Cellulophaga sp. L1A9: one gene and its partner. The protein of the gene in region 2 interacts with the protein of the main gene of each other region in a pairwise test. Links are inferred from orthologs where the notes say so. Each region holds a gene or a part of one and is shown on either strand. Other genes may lie near its edges.

Region 1 (10,549 bases), 2.4 Mb from region 2 along the record:
TTATCTATATTAGAAATTCCTGCAAATTCATTCGTATAATTTTCTTGTCTAAAGACTAAAAGGCCATTCCGATCATATAATTTTAATTCATTCTGATCAGATAATTCTAACTCTTCAATGACTAAAACATCATTAATGCCATCACCGTTGGGAGATAAATAGAAATTATCAATGGTTAAACGGTCTTGTGGTACCAGCAAGCTACCAATAGTAATAATTTCATAATCATCAGGTAGAAATTCTTCTGAAGTGATAATACCATTTTCAGCATCACCACTTACTGCAGCATTGCCTAGAATATCCCATTTTTGTTCTGCTTTACTCCAACCTACAACCAGTAAGTTTTCGGTGACTTCTGTTAATGTATTTATAGCACTTCTAGTATTCCATGATATGGTTACGGTAGAAGGGACGCTACTTTCTAAACGCCAAAATTCTTGTGTGTTGATTAAACTTAATTGTCGGTCTTTATCTCCAGTGTCAAAAGTTTGAGTGAATGATAAGGGTGCATTAGGGTTCTCAAAAAAGTATGCACATTTTGCTGTTAAGTTTACGCTATTACTATTTAAAATTAATGGACGCAATTGAAACTCGTCTCCAATAGGAAATTGATAGGTCTGTTGGTTGGTCATTAAAGCATACCCATTTACTTTAGACATATTGCTTTCGCCATTGTGCATGGCATTGTCTAAGAGTCCAAAATAAATGTCTTGCAATGATTTTTGGGTCATGATATCTCCACCAATAAAATTTACGTTGTTGGTAGCGTTGGCTGCAATGTTTAAGGTGACCCCGCTATCTGCAAATATTTCAAAATCATAAAAGATAGGAGAAACTGTTCCTTGGATATTTAAAAAACGGGAACCGTAAAAGCCTACCAAACCTAAGTTTTGATCAAAGGGGGCATTATTAATAAAGTTGGTGTGAAAACCCACCTCGGCGCCATCATGCAACTGCATGCCACCGGTATGGTTTAATGCCGTTTGCGCATGACTTGCCAGACCAACAAATAAAAATAGGATGTAGTGTAGGTACTTCATATTAAAAGTCTGTTACGGTAAAGTAGAAAGAAGCATCAACAAAACTAAGAGACAAATTATTAGCTGTACTATCAAAAGTTGTTCTAGTAATGTCTATTCTAAAGCTTGTGTTTGATGGTACGGATGGATTTCGAGAAACTTGTATATTAGTTCCTGCTAGTGATCCTAAAAGTGTTAGTTGAACAATGTAGTCTTCATCAGGCATTGTTGTTGTAAAATTCACATCGTATCTGCCGGCGGAAAAGCGAGTAACAATTGCTCCGTTGACGTTTGCTGGTGAACCTCCTGAGGCAACCTTTCCCATAGCAACAACAGCAGGAGCTTTCCAATCTGTTCCTGTTGCGGTAGAGGTTAATACTTGACCGTTAGTTCCTGTATCGCCATCTTTATCTTTAAAGCTGCCGTCTAATTGCATGTTGTTTGCAACGTGTAAACTTTCATTAGGAGTAGCCGTACCAATACCTACGTTCTGATTCGCTATTATTCTAAGTGCTTCGGTACCACCTGTTCCGAACGCTAGTTGGTCAGCTGCGTTACTGTACATGCCTGTATCAGCGTCACCTGTAAATCTATAAGAAGGTTGTCCTGGTGTACCATCTGAGTTGGTTAAACCAGAAGTTCTGATTGATCCGTCTACTGTAAGTTTATTTAATAAGCCCGTGTTTGTTCCAATACCAAATCTATTGTTTGTACTGTCCCAAAAAAGCTCTGCATTATTCTCTAGTAATCCACTTGCTCCATCAGAGAAAAAGATTGAACCTGCAGTACCCATGGGTATGCTGGTTGCAGGATCTTCCCAAGTAGCAAGACCTGCACCATCGGTAGTTAAGATCTGCCCACTACCTCCAAGCGTATTTGAAATAGTATTTGCACCAATAGTTGCTGTACCTGTTGTGGTTAATGTTCCTGATGTAGAAACGTCATCTGTAAATATTGGGTTAATTTTTGAACCGTCTATTGCGGCTCCTGTATTTACATCAGCATCAACAATAGAATTGTCTTCTATTTTACTAGTTCCAATACTGTTGGTTACAACTTGTAATCCATTTGTAGCATCAATTTCAATAGTTGTACCATCAACTAAAACATCCAAAGCATTTGTTGTAGCATCATTTTCTAGACCAGCTCCAGCAACATCTGCATTTAAATTAGTAGCTGTGATCACATTGTCTTCAATTTCAAGAATACCAGTGTTTGTTAATGTGGCGTCACCAGTAATGGTATTTGGTTGCGCAATACCTGAACCATCACCAATAAATATATTGGCATCAGCTAAGGCATTAGAACCCGTAATTTGAAAGTCTACATAAGTTTTTACAGCTTGTTCCGTTGGAAATAGTGTAGCTGAGTTAGTTGCTAAAGTACCGTCGTTTGATTTATTAGCAGTATCTTCTTTAACTGCCGCGTCAAAAAAGGCACCACCGTCAGTTCCACTTGCAGTTATAGAATTGTTTGCATCAAGACTTACAATAGTTTGATTAGAAACTTCAGTATCAACATAAGTTTTTACAGCTTGTTCCGTTGGGAACAGAGTAGCTGAGTTAGTTGCTAAAGTACCGTCGTTTGATTTATTTGCGGTATCTTCTTTCACTGTCGCGTCAAAAAAAGCACCACCGTCAGTTCCACTTGCAGTTATAGAATTGTTTGCATCAAGACTTACAATAGTTTGATTAGAAACTTCAGTGTCAACATAAGTTTTTACAGCTTGTTCCGTTGGAAACAGAGTAGCTGAGTTAGTTGCTAAAGTACCATCATTTGATTTATTTGCGGTATCTTCTTTCACTGCCGCGTCAAAAAAAGCGCCACCGTCAGTTCCACTTGCAGTTATAGAATTGTTTGCATCAAGACTTACAATAGTTTGATTAGAAACTTCAGTATCAACATAAGTTTTTACAGCTTGTTCCGTTGGAAACAGAATAGCTGAGTTAGCTATCAAAGTTCCGTCATTTGATTTATTTGCGGTATCTTCTTTAACTGATGCGTCATAAAATGCACCGCCATCTATTGCGCTTGTAGATATAGCGTTTCCTGTGTCACCGCTAACTATAATTTGAGCAGAACCACCAACAGCAGCATCTACATATGCCCTGTTAGCAGCATCTAAAGGAGTGCTCAATGGATTAGTTGAAGGTAAGGTTGCTAAATTTGTGATAGCAAATGTACCCATATCTATATCTGCAGTAGCAACTCCAAAATCGCTAATAGCTACAGTACTTTTGTCTAACCATACAGCATCACCCAGTGCGTCTGTACCTAATAGTCTATTTAAATCTGTAGTAGTATCGGCCCCAATTTTATCAATGGTGATTCCGTCATCTTTTACTTGAATTCCGGTAACATTATCAGGGTTTACTTCTATAGTGATATCATCTGCTTTTATACCTAAATCCATAGCAACTAAGGCAGCATCGAGAGTAGTACCTGTAATAGAACCGTTTGTAGAGGTAACATCTTCGCCTAAGTTGGTGGCTAAAGTTGCAGCATCTTGCCACTCAGGATCTCCAGTAGCGCTAGTTCCTAAAATTTTATTTTCATCACCTGCAGTAGTTCCTATTTTATCTGTAGTTACGGCATCATCTGCAAGTTCTAAAGTATTTACCGCATTGTTTGCAAGTTTTGCATTCGTAATCGCATCATCAGCGACATCAGCTTCCGCAATAGTACCGTCTAGAATATCTTCCGAAAGTATGGTTTCATTTAAAATCTTATCGTTAGTTACAGCGTCTACAGCAAGTTTTGTATTGGTGATTCCTGCATCAGCGACTCTTATCTGGGTATCTTTTAAAGTAGCACCGTCTCCATTGGTTACAATTATAGAGTTATCAGCGCTTGTACCTGCTACCAATTCATTTGAAAGTAATTTTCCAGAAACATTATCTACATTTAATGGAGCCCATTCTACAAAAGAAGAATTATTGGTTTGCAAAATAGTATTTGGTAATCCGGGAGCCATCTTTCCAAATTGTATCGTTCCATTCTGTATTTTAGCATTGCTTACTGCATTATCTGCTAATTTATTCTGAGTAACAGCACCGTCTACTAATTTTATACTACTGATGGTTCCATCTTGTATGTTTGTAGCATTCAATAGGCCTACTTCAAAATTATAATTGCTATCTGTAGTTTTAGTAATGGTAATTGTTTCAAAATTACCTGGATTTTCTAATGCCTCACTAGTAAAAGTTAATGCATCACCAAAGGCTTCACAAATATTAATCCATTGCGTTCCATCATAATAATGTAAGCATTGCTCTTCAGTATTATAGACCATAGCACCTTCTAAGGGAAGAATAGCATTCATCTGAACCGTATTTACTCGGTTAATTACAAAAGCTTTATCAATGCTTTCTAATTCTAATAAGGATGCTGGGTTTATAGTTTGTGGGTTGCTTCCTATTTTAACTTGGGCATGAAGAAGTCCGGTTCCAAGGAATAGAAATGCTATAATTACAACTGTTTTGAAATTAAAATTGCGCATAAGTGTAAGAACTTATTAGGGGTTATTTTTTATAAAACTACAATTATATAAAGATTTCACCCCTTTTTTAGGATGAAATGCAATTGCTCTAGTTTAACTGATTGAAAGTTAAGGAATAGCTCTGTAAATAAACAGTTTTTTTTACTTTCTAATTAGGGTTAAAAGTGTAGGTTTATTCCCTCATACGGGGTTTTATTTTGCTCGAAAATTCTCGCTTTGAAAGCTCCTTTTAATGTGCTATTTTTACCTTTAATATGAATGAAACTTCCTTCACGTAAGCCTACTACTGGCGTTGTATTGAAGCAATGGAATTCTTTAATTCTAGTTTCCCTTGTTTCTCCATTATGGTTACTTTTTAGATCTGGATCTAGATAATGTGCATTAATATTAAAAGGTACAAGGCCTAAGGTTTTAAAACTAGGAGGGTACACAATAGGCATATCATTGGTAGTTTGCATGTTTATACCTGCGATATTGCTTCCTGCGCTGGTTCCAAAATAGGGTGTTCCTGCCAAAATTTTGTTTTTCAATACATCCATTAATTCCAATTCATGCAATTGTTTTACTAGGAGAAAGGTATTCCCGCCACCCGTAAAAAAAGCCTTAGCATCAGAGATTCCTTTTGCTACATCTTCATAGGTGTGTAGCCCCACAACTTTTTTACCTATGGTCCCAAATGCCTTTGCAACAAGGGCTGTGTATTCATCATGGGAAATTCCGCCAGGTCTGGCATAAGGGATAAAGGTTATGGTGTCTATATCTTTAAAAAAGTCTTCTAGCGTTTCTAAAAGATAGGCCAAATAATCCTCCCCGTGTAATGTAGATGTGCTAGCAAGCAGTAAATTTTTCAATTTGTAGTATTTTTTGATCTGCTAAATTAACAAAAGTTTAATGGTGCTTTATTTTTTTTTGAGGGTAACTTATATTTCCTTTATACTTAACTTTAACTTGTACTAATACAAACAGTAGTATAGATGTGAAACTAGGAGGGTTTTTACTCTACTTGTTTCTTAGATAAAAATAACCTTATGAAAAAAATTATACTTTTTGTATTTTTTATTGCTTTCTCAACCGCTCAAATTTTTGCTCAGAATGGAGACCGTACTTTATTACGTGGTAAAGTAATGTACCGCAATAGTAATGTGCAGAATGAAAATGTAATTAATGTAACTACGGAATTAGGGGTGATAACCAATTCTGATGGAGAATATGCTATCAATGTTAAAGAGGGCGATGAATTGGTGTTTACCGCATTGAACTATCAAATGAAGCGTGTCATTATTACGGCCGAAATATTAGCGAACAATAGACTTGTCGTTGAGGTGAATGAAAAGGTAACGGAATTAGATGAAGTAGTCGTGGGTCCAGAAAATCAAGAAGCTTTTCTTGTTGTAAAAAATGAAGAGTTTAAAAAATACGAGTACGGTATTGATGAGACTTCAAGAGTAGAAAACATTGCTTTGTCTGATCAGGAACGAGGGATGACCAACGGGATAAACTTTGTGAATATCTTTAAGGCCATCAAAAAAGGAATTAAAAATGAGGACGGTACCACAACCGAAGCAGCTCCTAGATTAAAAGTGAGTGATGTGCTTCGTCAGGTATATGATGATCAATTCTTTGTGTCTGATTTGCAATTGCCACAAGATAAGATTAATCAATTTTTATATTACTGCGATACGCGCTTGCCTGAACAATCACTACTTAAAAAGACCAATGAGTTTGAACTAATTGACTTTTTAGTGAATGCAAGCAAGGATTTTCGCGCAGAATTAGATGATAAAAACTAGCCTTTATACCGCTTGTTTTTTTATCTGTGCCGCAAACTTGCAGGCACAAAACACTGTTTCTAAAGAAATAAAAGGTAGGGTATCTAGTGAAGATGGAGATGTAGCCGCTACTCATGTGCTAAATAGTAGCGCTCAAAAAGCAGCGATTACAGATATAGATGGTTTTTTTACGGTATCGGCGCGTCTAAATGATACGATTGTATTCTCTGCAGTACAGTTTCAACGAAAAGAGATTGTAGTCACTAAAGAAATACTAGCGAGTAAAGCCCTCTATATTACCTTAGATCCTGCGCAAAATGCTTTAAATGAAGTTGTGGTTATGCCTTTTAATTTAAGTGGAGCGCTGGGGCGAGATATGAATAAAATGGAGGTAGATCCGCCATTGACAGCAGCAAGTCTGGGATTGCCGAATGCTTTTGTTGAGAAGATGACCCAAGCAGAACGTAAGGCTTTCTCAGCAAGATCAGGAGGACCTTTGATAGCTATACTTAATGCAGTTTCTGGTGAAGCAAAAAGATTGCGCCTGATTCGTGAGCGTATGGCAAAATATACGCGTACGGAGTTTATTCGAAAAGCTTATCATGATTCTTTATATGTGAAGCAATTGAAAATACCTGTAGATAAAATCAATGATTTTATGTATTTCTGCGAGGTAGATTCCTCTTTTGCAGCACTTGATAAGAAAGATAACTTAAGTATTTGGGAATTTATGCTGCAGAAGAGTTTTGCCTACCGAAAAAATTATGAATTAGATTGATCCTTATTTCATGACAAATTTAAACTAACAATTATTCTTTGCCTTTGATTAGACATTTAAAAAATACTGTTGTTTTTATACTTTTCGCTGCCAGCTTTTGTGGACAGGCGCAAAGTCATTTTTCTAAAGCGATAGAAGGAAAAGTTTCTAGTGCAGATGGGGATGTGGCAGCAACGCATGTCATGAATATTTCTACAAAAAAAGCAGCCATCACAGATATAGACGGCTTTTTTACAATTTCTGCCAGTTTAATGGATACCCTCGTTTTTTCTGCTATTCAATACCAACGAAAAGAAATTGTAGTAACCGCAGAGATTCTTACGAGCAAGACCATTTATATCACTTTAGCGCCTGCATTAAACCAATTGAAGGAAGTGGTCGTTATGCCATATAACTTAACAGGTAATCTAGCTCAAGATATGCGTAGTGAGCCTGTTGTAGTTGCTGCTACATTAGGGTTGCCTAACGCGTATGTGAAGAAGAAAACACAAAGTGAGCGTAAACTCATTGAGGCTACTTCGGGGGGTGGTTTGATTGCTGTAACCCCATTAATTAATGCTATAACAGGGAGAACCAAAATGCTTAAAGATCGTGTAAAGCGCGATGAAAAATATGCCAGAACAGAACGCGTGAGAGCTTTTTATCTTGATACGTTGTATGTAACAGAATTAAAAATTCCGGCATTAAAGATTGATGATTTTTTGTATTTCTGTGAAGTAGATGATTCTTTTTCGAGTATCGTTGATACCCACGATAAAATTAGAATATGGGAATTTCTACGAAAAAAAAGCAAGGTGTACCGGGAAAATAATACTATAGAAATACCGTAATTTAATCCTATTCAACCGTGGAAAAAGGCGCTAAAGAATATCTTGTTACAGTAATGCTACTCCTGGCAGTAGGGGTGCAAGCGCAAGAAAAGGGAGCGACTTTAGAAGGGAATATACAGGTTTCAAATTCAGAATTAGCAGGTATTCATGTGCAAAATGTTACTACCAAAAAAGCAACCATTACAGACGGTTATGGCTTCTTTGCCCTTGCGGTTCATTTAAATGATACGGTGTTGTTTTCGTCCGTACAGTTGAAAAAGAAAGAAATTATAATTACCCAAGCTATTTTAAAAAGCAAGCGGCTTATAGTTCCTTTAGAGGAAGTTGAAAATGAATTGGATGAGGTGGTGGTTATGCCTTATAACTTATCGGGAGATTTATCGAAAGATGCATCTGGTTTAAAGCCATCTGTGGTTTCCTCTTCTACCTTAGGCTTGCCCAACACGCATGTGGTAAAAATGACGTATAATGAGCGTAAATTGCTAGAAGCAGACCGTGGTACTATGATTAAAGTTCTTCCGCTAGGCTTTGCCATAAATACACATAAAATTTTAAACAGAATTTCGGGTCGTACGAAAATGCTTAAAGAACGTATAATTAGGGAGGAGAAAAATAATGTAGTAGAGGAATTATTGGCTTATTATCCGGATTCTATTATTACGAAGAACCTGAAAATTCCAGACCTGCAACTACATGAGTTTATATACTTCTGTGAGGTAGATGATGATTTCAATGCGCTAATGAAATCTGGAAATCAATTGATTATTTGGGAGTTTATAGAAAACAAGAGCAAGATATTCTTAAAGAATAATAAACGAGATTAGTTTTACCTTTGGCACAAGCTTTGGTACATTAAATCATGAAAAGAAGAACACTAAATACTATGAAATCATTGAAGAAAGTTTTTTTAATTTTATTATTCCCCTTGTTAGCATTTACTACTGCGCATAAGTTTTATGTAACGGTAACCAATATTGCGTATTCGGAAAAAGACAAAGCCTTGCAAATTACCTCGCGTATTTTTATTGATGATTTGGAGAAAACGCTTAATGAACGCTACGGAATTAAAGGTAGAATGGCGACTGAAAATGAACTGAAAGATATTGAGGTGTATATTGAAAAATACATTAGGTCAAAATTTATCATTACAATAAACCAAGAACAACGAGAATATACCTATATCGGTAAGAAGTACGATAATGACATCATCGTGGTTTATCTAGAAGTTCCGGAGGTAAATTATCCTGAAATGAAATCTATTTCGGCTACAAATGAAATGCTAACAGATATGTTTGATGAGCAACAGAATGTGGTTCATTTTAAACTTTTAGGAGCGAAAAAGAGTTTTGTTCTCACTCGTGATAATAATAAAGGAATGTTAAACTTGGAATAATACGTTAACAGTTTCTTAAAAAAGCTTTAATTTTCTAGCGACTAAATTAATTAATTCAAGAAATGAGCAAAATCAAGTACTATTTTACAGCACTTTTGTTTGTGTTAGCGAGTACTCTAAGCGCACAAGACACAGAAGTTAAAGAGAAATCAGCGCCGCATGGCAATGTTAATGAATTTAAACAGATGTACGAAGAGTTTGCAACTCCAAACACGTATAGGTCTGCATCTGGAGCACCAGGTCCTAATTACTACCAGCAGCAAGCTGATTATAAGATGGACATTACCCTAGATGATAAAAATGCAAAAATCTTTGGTGAAGAAACGATTACGTATACCAACAATTCTCCAGATAATTTAGAGTTTTTATGGTTGCAATTAGATCAGAACGTTCGTACGAAAGATACGAAGTCCGATTTAAGAAACGGATCTGAAGCACCTTTCGCAAGTACAGTAGAACGTTTTTCTGGTACTTTTATGACCGAGCCTTTTGATGGTGGGTTTAATATTGAGTATGTTAAAGACGCTAGTGGTAAAGCATTGCCATACACCATTAACCAAACAATGATGCGTGTAGATTTGCCAACAGCTTTGAAAAGTAAAGATGAAATTTCTATTAAAGTAAAATGGAACTATAACATTCCAGATCATACTGTAAATAGAGCGCGTTCTGGATACGAGTATTTTCCTGAAGATGGAAACCGTGCCTATGTTATTGCACAGTTTTTTCCTAGAATGGCAGTGTATAGTGATGTAGAAGGATGGCAAAACCATCAGTTCTGGGGGAATGGCGAGTTTGCGCTTCCTTTTGGTAACTACGAAGTAAATATTACAGTTCCTGCAGATCATATTTTAGATGGTACAGGAGTACTTCAAAATACAAAAGACGTTTTCTCTAAAGAAATGATGAAGCGTTACGAATTGGCAAAAAAATCTTATGACAAGCCAGTAATCATAGTAACACAAGCAGAGGCAGAAGCAGCTGAGAAAAGTTTTTCTGATAAAACAAAAACATGGAAGCTAAAAGCTGAAAATGTGCGTGATTTTGGTTTTGCAACCTCAAGAAAATTTATCTGGGACATGCAAGCTGTTAAAGTGGGTAGCAAAGATGTTATGGCAGTATCGATGTATCCTAAAGAAGGAAACCCATTATGGGAAGAATATTCTACAAAAGCAGTAGCACATACCTTAAGATCGTACTCTGCTCATACTTTTGATTATCCTTATCCAAAAGCAATCTCTGTACATGCTAAAAATCAAGG
Region 2 (10,367 bases):
TTCTTGTTTTTCTAGGGCTTGAAATGCGCCACTTCCTAAGTCAATACCAGTGGTATGACCAGTTCCTACAGAAACAATGTTTATAGCGCTCTCTTGAGCTACTTCAGCTAAAAAAACATGTAATTCTTTAGGATTTAATTTCTGATTTTGTACCGGAATTAAAATAGTGCCATAGTCATAATTCTTGCCTTCTACGGTAAATGGGTTTTCTCCTACTTTAGCACGAATCCCTTTATTTAAAATTTTATTTAAAGCTTTAGGCGTGTAGTATTCATTCCATTCAAAAACATAGGCATAATTAGACTGATTGCCGATACTACCTTTTAAAGGGGGTAATGCTGTTATTTCTTCGCCTAAATAATTAGAGGAATTTACTTCTGAATAATCTAAATTGAATGCAAGTGGGAATGTCCATGCAGAAATGTCGTAAAAAAGACTATCTGTAAATGTAGTTCGCTTTTCGAACATAGCTTGTATTAAGCGGCTATTTCTTTGATTTATGGGAACAACGTAGCTATTTTCTTTTTTAAATGATTTTCCGCCAATAACGGCATCAGTATTCAATTGATGGAATTTAATTTTTTGACGCTGTAAAATTTCTGCCAAATGCCAAGATTTAGCAGCATCTTTACTATCTCCGAAAACAATAGTTTTTGTTTTGTTTTTTGCGCTTTCAGCCAAGGCATCTTTAAAAAATTGCTGCTGGTATTGTAATAATTTAACACGCATGTTCTGTGCAGCTTCAACCGTAGAAAGTGCCGTTGTAAACTGGTTGCGAATAGTGAAAGGGAAGGTTAGAATACCATTATCACTTTCTTGAATATGGCCACGAGAACTAGCTTGTTCAAATAAAATTCCTATACCTCCATTAACATCAGGAAAAGTAGAGCCTTTACCATAATAATAATCGTCATAATCTTCTTCAGAATAGTATAGAGAACCAATATTGTCTAAGGCTTTGCTATGAAAAGTAGCAATTTCAGTCGTCAATTCTTGATTAATTTTTGGCGTTAATGGATGCACTCTATTAGGTTCTCCTGGTTGAAAAAAGAATGTAGAGTTCGTGCCCATTTCATGATGGTCTGTTAAAATATTGGGCATCCATTTATGAAAGCTTGCTATTCTTGCTCTGCTTTCAGGCAATTGTACAGGCAGCCAGTCACGATTCATGTCAAACCAATAATGGTTCGTTCTTCCTCCAGGCCAAATTTCATGATATTCACGATCATTACTGTCTGGATTTAAATTAGCGCTCTTATTGGTATTGGCCCAATAAGCAAAACGTTGCAGGCCATCTGGATTAAAAGATGGATCCAATAGTACAACGGTGTGGTCTAATAACTTTTCAATTTCTTCACCTTCAGCAGCAGCCAAATAATACGCATAGGCCAGTGCTGCATTAGAACCGCTGGGTTCATTACCATGAATAGAAAAACCTTGGTATACTACAACAGGAAGCTCAGTTATAGTTTGATTTGAACCGCTGTTGTTTGTAAGCGCTAAATGGTCTTTCTGAATTTGTGTTATATTCAGGTGGTTTTTAGGAGAAGTAATGGTGAGTAGGAGTATAGGTCTGCCTTCAAATGTTTCTCCGCGATTTTCAATAGTTATGCGATCACTAGAAGCCGCTAAGGCTTGCATATAATACACCAGCTTGTCATGTGTGATATGCCATTCTCCTACTTCATGACCAATAATAGATTGGGGAGTAGGTATGTTTTCATTATAGGTGATGTTGGCAGGTAGGTAATAGTCGAGGGTAACTTTTTCTTGAGATTTTAACGTAACGGATAAAAGGATAAGGGTAAGGAAGATGAATTTTTTCATAGAGTAGTTTAAATTAGTCCCTATAAAAATAGAAAAACGGCTCTTAAAAAGAGCCGTTGTCCATTAATTTTTTACAATTAAATTTTTAGATATCATCAAAGCTAATGTCAGTAAAGCTATCTTTAGCTGTGTCTGTTACATTATTTTCAACCAAAACATCTTCCTCTCTCTTGAAATCTTTTTGATGACGCTCAGAAATTACTTCAGAGCCTTTCTCTTCAATAATATAACTCATCATTTCATCTAGATTGTTCTTAAAAGCTGAAAAATCTTCTTTGTAAAGATAAATTTTATGCTTTTTGTAGTGGAATGATCCATCGTCATGAGTAAATTTTTTACTCTCAGTAACAGTAAGGTAATAATCACCTGCTTTTGTGCTTCTTACGTCAAAAAAATAAGTCCTTCTTCCTGCTCTTAAAACCTTGGAGAATATTTCCTCCTGATCCATCAATTCTTTTTCCCCCATTGCTAAAAAAATCTATAGTTAATTATTAGTGTACCTTCAAAAATGAAAAAAAAATGCTAATCTAACAACTTTTTTCAGCTTTCTTTATCAATCAATTGTGTGTGGTAAAGTTCTTTATAGTATCCATCTACCTCAATAAGAGACTCATGCGTTCCTTCTTGTAATATTTTTCCTTCTTTTAAAATGATAATTTTGTCAGCATTTTTTGCTGAGGATACTCTATGGCTTACTATTAAAGTGGTCTTACTCTTAGCAGCATTCTTTAAATTTTTAAGTATTTTTTCTTCTGTCTCGGTATCTACAGCAGACAAGCAGTCATCAAATAAGTAAATTTGAGGGTTTTTTAATAACGCTCGGGCAATAGATACACGCTGTTTTTGACCTCCACTTAAGGTGATTCCTCTTTCTCCTAAAATAGTATCATACTTTTTAGTGAAATCCATAATGTTTTTATGAACTACCGCTTTTTTAGCCACATTTATGATTTCTTCGTCAGTAGCGTTTTCTTTTCCAAATTTGATATTATTCTTTATAGAATCAGAAAAAAGAAAAGCATCTTGCGGTACCGCTCCAATGTCTTGACGAATGGAATTTAAATTTAGCTTTTTTATAGGAATATCATCTAGAAGTATTTCTCCAGAGCTAACATCATAAAGTCGAGCCACTAAGTCTAATATTGTAGATTTTCCAGACCCGGTTTTTCCAATAATAGCTACCGTTTGTCCAGACGCGATGGTGAATGAAATATTATTAAGCGCCGTTATATTCGTGTCTTCGTAGGTGAATGTTACATTTTTGAATTCAATTTTACCATGTAAAGGCGTTGGTTCTGAAACTTCGTTTATAATAGTAGGAGTAATATGAAGAAACTCATTGATACGCTTTTGTGATGCTTCAGCACGCTGAACAATAGAAGTTAGCCATCCAATTACAGCCACAGGCCAAGTAAGCATGTTTACGTAAATAACAAATTCGGCAATCACACCTACAGATTCTATTTCCCCGTTTATATACTGTGTACCACCAATATAAATAACAAAAATGGTACTTATACCTATTAAGAGAACCATTAAAGGAAAGAACCAAGCGTTTACTTTGGCCAAATTCATACTCTTATTTTTACCTTCTATAGCGAGTTCTGTAAGTTCTGTATTAATTTTACCTTCTAATCCATAGGCCTTAATTACAGAAATTCCTGAAAAAGATTCTTGCGTGAAAGTAGAAAGTTTTGAAAGGTATTGTTGTACGATAGTGCTGCGTTTATGGATAACTTTACTAATGTTATAAATTAACACGGATAAAATAGGAAGTGGGATTAAGGTGTACACGGCTAATTTTGGAGCCGTCATAAACATTAAGGGTATGATACAGGCAAATAGTGTAATGGTATTGATGCCGTACATAAGTGCAGGACCTGCGTAATTTCTAACTTCACCTACATCTTCACTGATCCGGTTCATTAAATCACCCGTTCTATTTTTTTTGTAAAAATTAAGATTTAGTAATTGATAGTGATCAAAAACTTCATTCTTTAAATCGTATTCAATATAACGAGATACTTTAATAATTGTTTGTCTCATTAAGAAAGTAAACAGAGCAGCGAGCAATGCTGTACCTAGAATGATGAGAATGTTTTCCAATAACAATTCTTTAGCTTCAGATTTGTCAATGACATTATTGCCGTATTTTTCTACGACTTCAATAGATTTTTTTACATAAGATGGGGTTACCAAAGAGAATACTCTAGCTATTATTGTGATAAACAACCCTAAAAGTAGCTGTATGCCATACTTTTTTAAATATTTATTGATGTATTTTAATTCCTTCATGAAGCTTTAGTTGCTGTAAAGTGTTGGTTTTTCTAATCTAGGAAGCAAAGATATGGGATTAAAGTAAAATGAAATGTTATAAAACTGATAAGATATAATCAAACCATAACCTAGTATTAAAAATATAGTCCTATTTTTGCCGCTCGAAGTTTAACCCATTTAAGTTCTTTAAAAATGCTTACAAGAAGGCATGTGCGAGTAAAAGTAATGCAGTGTATTTATGCATTAACACGTTCCAATGACGATTCTTTAGAAAAACAACAGAAGTTTTTAAAATTCAGTATTGAAAATACATATTCTTTGTATTTATTGATGTTGAGTTTAATGAAAGAAATTCATCATTTTGCAAAAGAGCAAGTTGAGCTTTCTGCGAATACTTATTTGTCAGATTCATCCAATACTTTTGATGATAAGAGGAAGTTTGTGAACAACAAATTTCTAAAAATGATTTCTGATAATAAAGTTCTTGATGAAGAACTTGAGATTAGAAAACTTCAGAATTGGTATTTGAATGATGAATACGTAAAATTACTTTATAAGGAGATTATAGCAAGTGATTCTTACCAAAAATACATGCATACAAAATCGGCTACATTTGAAGACGATAAACAGCTAATTGTAGATTTGTTTAAGAATATCATTGCTCCTAATGAAAAAATCTACGAATATTTTGAAGACGATAAACTTACTTGGGTAGATGATATTCCTTTGGTGAACACCTTTATTCTAAAGCTTTTAAAGAAGACTAAAGAAGGTGCGGTGGAATCTTATTTCTTACCTCCTCTAATTAAGGATCAGGAAGATATAGAATTTTCAAAAAAGCTCTTATCCAAAACATTACTTCAAAACGAGAAATTAGTTAAGGAAATTGAAGGAAAAACCCCTAATTGGGATAAAGATAGAATTGCAGATATAGATGCTATTCTATTGAAAATGGCCATTGCCGAATTGTTAAACTTCCCATCAATACCAGAACGAGTTACGATAAATGAATATTTAGAATTAGCTAAAGAATATAGTACGCCAAAGAGTAGTACTTTTATTAATGGTATTTTAGATAAACTAATTAAGGAGTATCAACAAGATGGAAAACTAAACAAAATAGGCAGAGGTTTATTATAATATTGTTTATTTTTGATTAAAATTATAAATATTTAGACGGTTATGAGAAAAATAGTTATCGCATTAAATGCACTGTTGGTAGTTGTTTTAATGTCCTGTAAGGAAGATGCAACTAGTAAAATCAATAATTCAAACCTTGAAGCAGCAGGTCAGAGAGATGAAGCAGCAAAGTTGTTGCCTGTAATGGCTTTTGAGAAAGTAGAGCATGATTTTGGATCAATTATTCAGAATACACCCCAAGAAACAGTTTTTAAATTTACAAATACTGGCGATGCACCACTTATTATTACAGATGCAAAAAGTACTTGTGGTTGTACGATACCGAAATATTCAAAAGGAGCAATTGCACCAGGAGAATCAGGAGAATTATTAGTACAATTTAATGGTTCAGGAAGTAATGTGGTTACTAAAGTAGTTACCGTATCTGCAAATACAGAAAAGGGAACGGAACAATTAAGAATAAAAGCATTTATAACCCCTAAAGATGGTGCTCCAGTAGGACCATTAAAACAGTCATAATTACATGTTAGAAAAATATCCATTTATACCACTGATTGCAATTTTCGTAGTATTTTACTTCTTTATGATTGCACCTCAGAGAAAAAAGCAAAAGCAAGAAAAGAAATTTTCTGCTGAACTTAAAAAAGGTGATAAAGTAGTTACTAAAAGCGGAATGCACGGTAAGATTGTAGAATTAAATGATAAAGATAATTCTTGTGTAATTGAAACTTTAGCGGGTAAAATAAAGTTTGAGCGTTCAGCGCTTTCTTTAGAGATGAGTTCAAAGCTTAATGCTCCTGCAGTAATAGAGAAAAAATAATTACAACTTTTATAAGTTAAAAAAGCACCTTTATAAGGTGCTTTTTTTATGCTTAATGCTGATTTACTTTAGAGGTTTTTAGCGTTGTTTAAGGCAGTAAGCTCACAAATTTTTACAATTACTTTTACAGCACTCTCCATACTTTCTAAAGGGACATATTCATATTTACCATGGAAATTATGTCCTCCCGCAAAAATATTCGGACAGGGTAATCCCATAAAGCTTAATTGAGACCCGTCTGTGCCCCCTCTAATGGGTTTTATAAGTGGTGTGATGCCTAGCGACTCCATTGCTTCTTTAGCGGTAGTAACAATATGATAAACAGGGGCTACCTTTTCCTTCATATTAAAATATTGGTCTTTTACCTCAATGGATATACAATCGCCATGAAGGGTTGATAATTTATCTTTTATAGTAGTTATAAGCCTCTTGCGTTCTTCAAATAATTCTTTGTCGTGATCTCTTATGATGAGCTCAATCGTTGCGTTTTCTATTTCACCAGAAATATGATGAACATGAAAAAAGCCTTCGCGACCTGTTGTTTTTTGAGGAACTTCATTTTCGGGTAACAAAGTCATAAATTCATTAGCTATACTTATCGCATTGATCATTTTTCCTTTGGCATAACCCGGGTGGACACTTTTACCTGTAATTGAAATTTTAGCAGAAGCAGCATTGAAATTTTCGTATTCTAATTCTCCAACCTGACTTCCATCCATAGTGTACGCCCAATCTGCACCAAATTTTTCCACATCAAATTTATGCGCTCCACGACCAATTTCCTCATCAGGAGTAAAACCTATTTTTATAGTACCATGTTTTATTTCAGGATGATGTATTAAATATTCCATCGCCGAAACTATTTCTGTAATTCCTGCTTTATCGTCGGCACCAAGAAGAGTTGTGCCATCTGTAGTTATAATAGTTTGTCCTTTGTATTGAAGTAAATCATCAAAATAATTTGGAGAAAGAATAATATTTTTTTCCTTATTCAAAACGATGTCTTTTCCATCGTAATTTTCAATAATTTGTGGATTTACGTTCGTTCCTGAAAAATCTGGTGAAGTATCAAAATGGGCTATAAAACCTATTACAGGAATGTTGGCGTAGGTGCTATTGCTTGGAAGGGTTGCCATGATGTAAGCATTCTTATCGATGGTAACATCGCTTAGTCCAATTAATTTTAATTCTTCGGCTAATTTATTGGCTAAATTCCATTGCTTCTTGGTACTCGGTGTTGTTGATGAGTTTGGGTCGCTTTGAGTGTCAATAGTTACGTAACTCAAAAATCTATTAAGAATAGGGTTCATTTATTATAATTTTTTATAAAAATACGAATTAGGTTTTTTGCATTGTAATTATTTAATTCTTTATACTTTTTTAGCGTAGGATACGTTTAAGTTGTTATAATTTAGTTACGTTATTCAAATCAAACAAATGAAGCTTAAACTTTTATTTTCAGTGATAGTCCTTTTTTTAAGTGTAGTCAAAACAAATGCGCAAGCTTGTATTTTAGATATTGGCAGTAAAAATGCGGATACTATAAAGACTATTTTTCAATTAAATGAAGAGCAAACAACGGTTTTAGAGGTGTTGCGGAAAGATCTGAAGGCGGAGATGGATGATCAGGAATTGGAAGTAAAAAAACTTTTTGAAACCCACCCGCAAAGTACACCAGATGAACTTTTAATTCTTGCTAAGAAGCATAAGGAATTAGAAGATAAAATGTTTGCAATTACAGTGAGTTATGATCAAAAATTGATTTCATTATTCAACGAAAAACAATATGAACGCTATCAATTACTGTGTGAATCTGCAAAAAGAACACCAATTGAGAAACTTATAGAATAAGGTGTATTGTTGTGTTAATAAAATTAAGAGTAACTGGTGAAGTTCTTTGTTGATGTTTGTATTTTTGTGAAAATTTTAGCCTTTCATGTACAAACTTATTCTACGCCCTATATTTTTCTTGTTTGATCCAGAGAAAATTCATCATTTTTCTTTTTTTATGATTAATCTTCTGGGTAAAATTGGTTTTTCAAAAATCTTTAGAGCAATCTATGTTATAGAGGATAAGAAGTTGGAACGTGAATTGTTTGGTCTTACTTTTAAAAATCCAGTAGGATTAGGAGCGGGATTCGATAAAAATGCAAAGCTATATAACGAGTTATCGGATTTCGGATTCGGATTTATAGAAATAGGTACCCTTACGCCAAAACCACAAGAGGGAAATCCTAAAAAGCGACTTTTTAGACTTAAGGCAGATCAGGCGATTATTAACAGAATGGGGTTTAATAATTTAGGAGTTTTAGAAGCTGTAGCTGAGCTAAAAAAAGAACATCGCGTTATTGTAGGTGGTAATATTGGTAAAAATAAAATTACCCCTAACGAAAAAGCAACTTCAGATTATCTTATTTGCTTTGAAGCTCTTTTTGATCATGTAGACTATTTTGTCGTAAACGTTAGTTCGCCAAATACTCCAGGGCTTCGGGAGCTACAGGATAAAGAGCCTTTGACTAAATTACTAAATCAATTAAAGGCAGAGAATACAAAAATAGCTACAGAAAAAGAGGTAAAAGAAAAACCAATCTTACTTAAAATTGCTCCAGACTTAACAGATAGCCAATTGTTGGATATTATTGATATTGTAGCAACTACTAAAATTGATGGAATTATAGCTACAAATACCACCATAAATAGAGAAGGTTTAAAATCACATCAATTGCTGTTGGAGGAAGCAGGAGGTTTAAGCGGAAAACCTTTAGCGCAAAGAAGTACGGAGGTCATTAGGTTCTTGTCAGAGAAAAGTAATAAAGCATTTCCTATTATTGGGGTAGGCGGAATTACCTCTGCAGAAGAAGCGCTAGAGAAACTAGATGCTGGTGCAGACTTAATTCAGCTATGGACAGGCTTTATCTATGAAGGACCCGCTTTAGTAAAGAGAATTAATAAGGCTATTTTAAAAAGAAGTTAGTTGGTCCAGTAATCTAGTACTAGAACATCTTCTAAGTGCGGTGTTAATAGTGTTCCAAAAGCTTTGTGATCGGGGTGTGGTAAGTATTTAGCACGATCTTCTTCATTTTTAAACGTCAGAAAAAAACAATGCGTAAAGCCTTTACTTAAATTTTCAGGACTATTGTTTAGTCCCCATTCATACCCATTAATTTCTTTAATCTTGGAAGGTAGTTGATGAAAAGCTACTTCTATTTCTTTAATTTTTTCAGCAGTTGTGCTTTTTTTAAATTGAAATAAAACGACATGTCTTAATAGTTTCGCTTCATTGTTGTTTGTAGTGTTGGTCATTTTTTCTTTTGTTACCGGTTTGTCTTGCGCATAAATTGAGGTGATCGTAAGCAAGATTAAAGCAAAAGCTACTTTCTTCATAAAAAATCTTTTAGGTAAGATAGGATAATATGACTTAAATGTTTTGCCTTTTTAGGGTATATTTAGCATTATTTTAAATTTTAGGCTTGAATTACGACCTCCTATATACATTTATTATAGCAACAGCGGCTCTGGCAATAACACCAGGTCCAGATATCATTTATGTGCTAATGCAAAGTGTAATAAATGGAAGAAAAGATGGAATAGCCACGGCTTTTGGTTTGGTTACTGGTTGCTTAATCCATACTACTTTATTGGCTTTTGGTGTTTCTGCTTTAATAAAAGAGAATATTTTAATCTTAACGGGCATTAAGGTGTTTGGGGCCTTATATCTCTTTTATTTGGCGTTTAAAGTTTTTAAAAGTTCTGGGCAAATTGATTTGAAATCCAATACCATTCCTAAAAAAAGTGCAACAGCACTTTTTAAACAGGGATTTATAATGAATGTATTAAATCCTAAGGTGACTATATTTTTCTTAGCATTTTTTCCTGGTTTCTTATTTAGTGATGCTATGAGTACTGTTGTTCAATTTTATGTTTTGGGCTTTATTTTTATTCTTGTCTCATTAAGTATATTTGTTCTTGTTGCTATATTATCAGGAATGGTATCAAAATATATAAAATCTAATAAAAAAATAGGCTTTATTTTAAAGTGGCTACAGATTATTGTTTTTATCGGGATTGGTGTCTACCTCTTATTTTCAAATAAATAATAGTAATTTTGAAATAGATTACAATTGATTTTATGACTAACAAAGTAAAAATAATAGAGTGTCCCCGTGATGCTATGCAAGGAATAAAGACTTTTATTCCAACGCTAGAAAAGGTGAAGTATATTCAATCTTTGTTAGGCTGTGGTTTTGATACTATTGATGTGGGTAGTTTTGTCTCTCCTAAAGCTATTCCACAAATGATTGAT

What was found.
Region 1: the proteins of pepT (region 2) and pepE interact in binary tests that used the Escherichia coli proteins (3 or more experiments, as listed by UniProt). The link is inferred for Cellulophaga sp. L1A9 from one-to-one orthologs.

What each region holds. Positions count from the first base shown.
Region 1 is NZ_CP047027.1:2,807,638-2,818,186, forward strand. What follows is about bases 3,524-6,514. They hold pepE (dipeptidase PepE), read right to left. Parts: upstream 5,370-6,514; coding sequence 4,677-5,369; downstream 3,524-4,676. Other genes in these bases: GQR94_RS12200 (hypothetical protein), read right to left, coding at 3,524-4,518; GQR94_RS12210 (carboxypeptidase-like regulatory domain-containing protein), read left to right, coding at 5,547-6,308; GQR94_RS12215 (carboxypeptidase-like regulatory domain-containing protein), read left to right, coding at 6,295-6,514. In the rest of the region: GQR94_RS12195 (gliding motility-associated C-terminal domain-containing protein), read right to left, coding at 1-1,040; more of GQR94_RS12200, read right to left, coding at 1,042-3,523; more of GQR94_RS12215, read left to right, coding at 6,515-7,065; GQR94_RS12220 (carboxypeptidase-like regulatory domain-containing protein), read left to right, coding at 7,110-7,895; GQR94_RS12225 (hypothetical protein), read left to right, coding at 7,913-8,719; GQR94_RS12230 (DUF6702 family protein), read left to right, coding at 8,755-9,288; GQR94_RS12235 (M1 family metallopeptidase), read left to right, coding at 9,351-10,549. UniProt on the Escherichia coli protein: Hydrolyzes dipeptides containing N-terminal aspartate residues. May play a role in allowing the cell to use peptide aspartate to spare carbon otherwise required for the synthesis of the aspartate family of amino acids.
Region 2 is NZ_CP047027.1:452,592-462,958, reverse strand. Bases 5,254-8,062 are described here. They hold pepT (peptidase T), read right to left. Parts: upstream 7,375-8,062; coding sequence 6,133-7,374; downstream 5,254-6,132. Other genes in these bases: GQR94_RS01800 (quinone-dependent dihydroorotate dehydrogenase), read left to right, coding at 8,001-8,062; GQR94_RS01805 (hypothetical protein), read left to right, coding at 7,502-7,915; yajC (preprotein translocase subunit YajC), read left to right, coding at 5,768-6,064; GQR94_RS01820 (DUF1573 domain-containing protein), read left to right, coding at 5,287-5,763. Also shown: GQR94_RS01840 (M14 family metallopeptidase), read right to left, coding at 1-1,827; GQR94_RS01835 (PUR family DNA/RNA-binding protein), read right to left, coding at 1,913-2,293; GQR94_RS01830 (ABC transporter ATP-binding protein), read right to left, coding at 2,368-4,122; transcription antitermination factor NusB, read left to right, coding at 4,297-5,244; more of GQR94_RS01800, read left to right, coding at 8,063-9,038; GQR94_RS01795 (Dabb family protein), read right to left, coding at 9,035-9,448; GQR94_RS01790 (LysE family translocator), read left to right, coding at 9,535-10,161; GQR94_RS01785 (hydroxymethylglutaryl-CoA lyase), read left to right, coding at 10,194-10,367. UniProt on the Escherichia coli protein: Cleaves the N-terminal amino acid of tripeptides.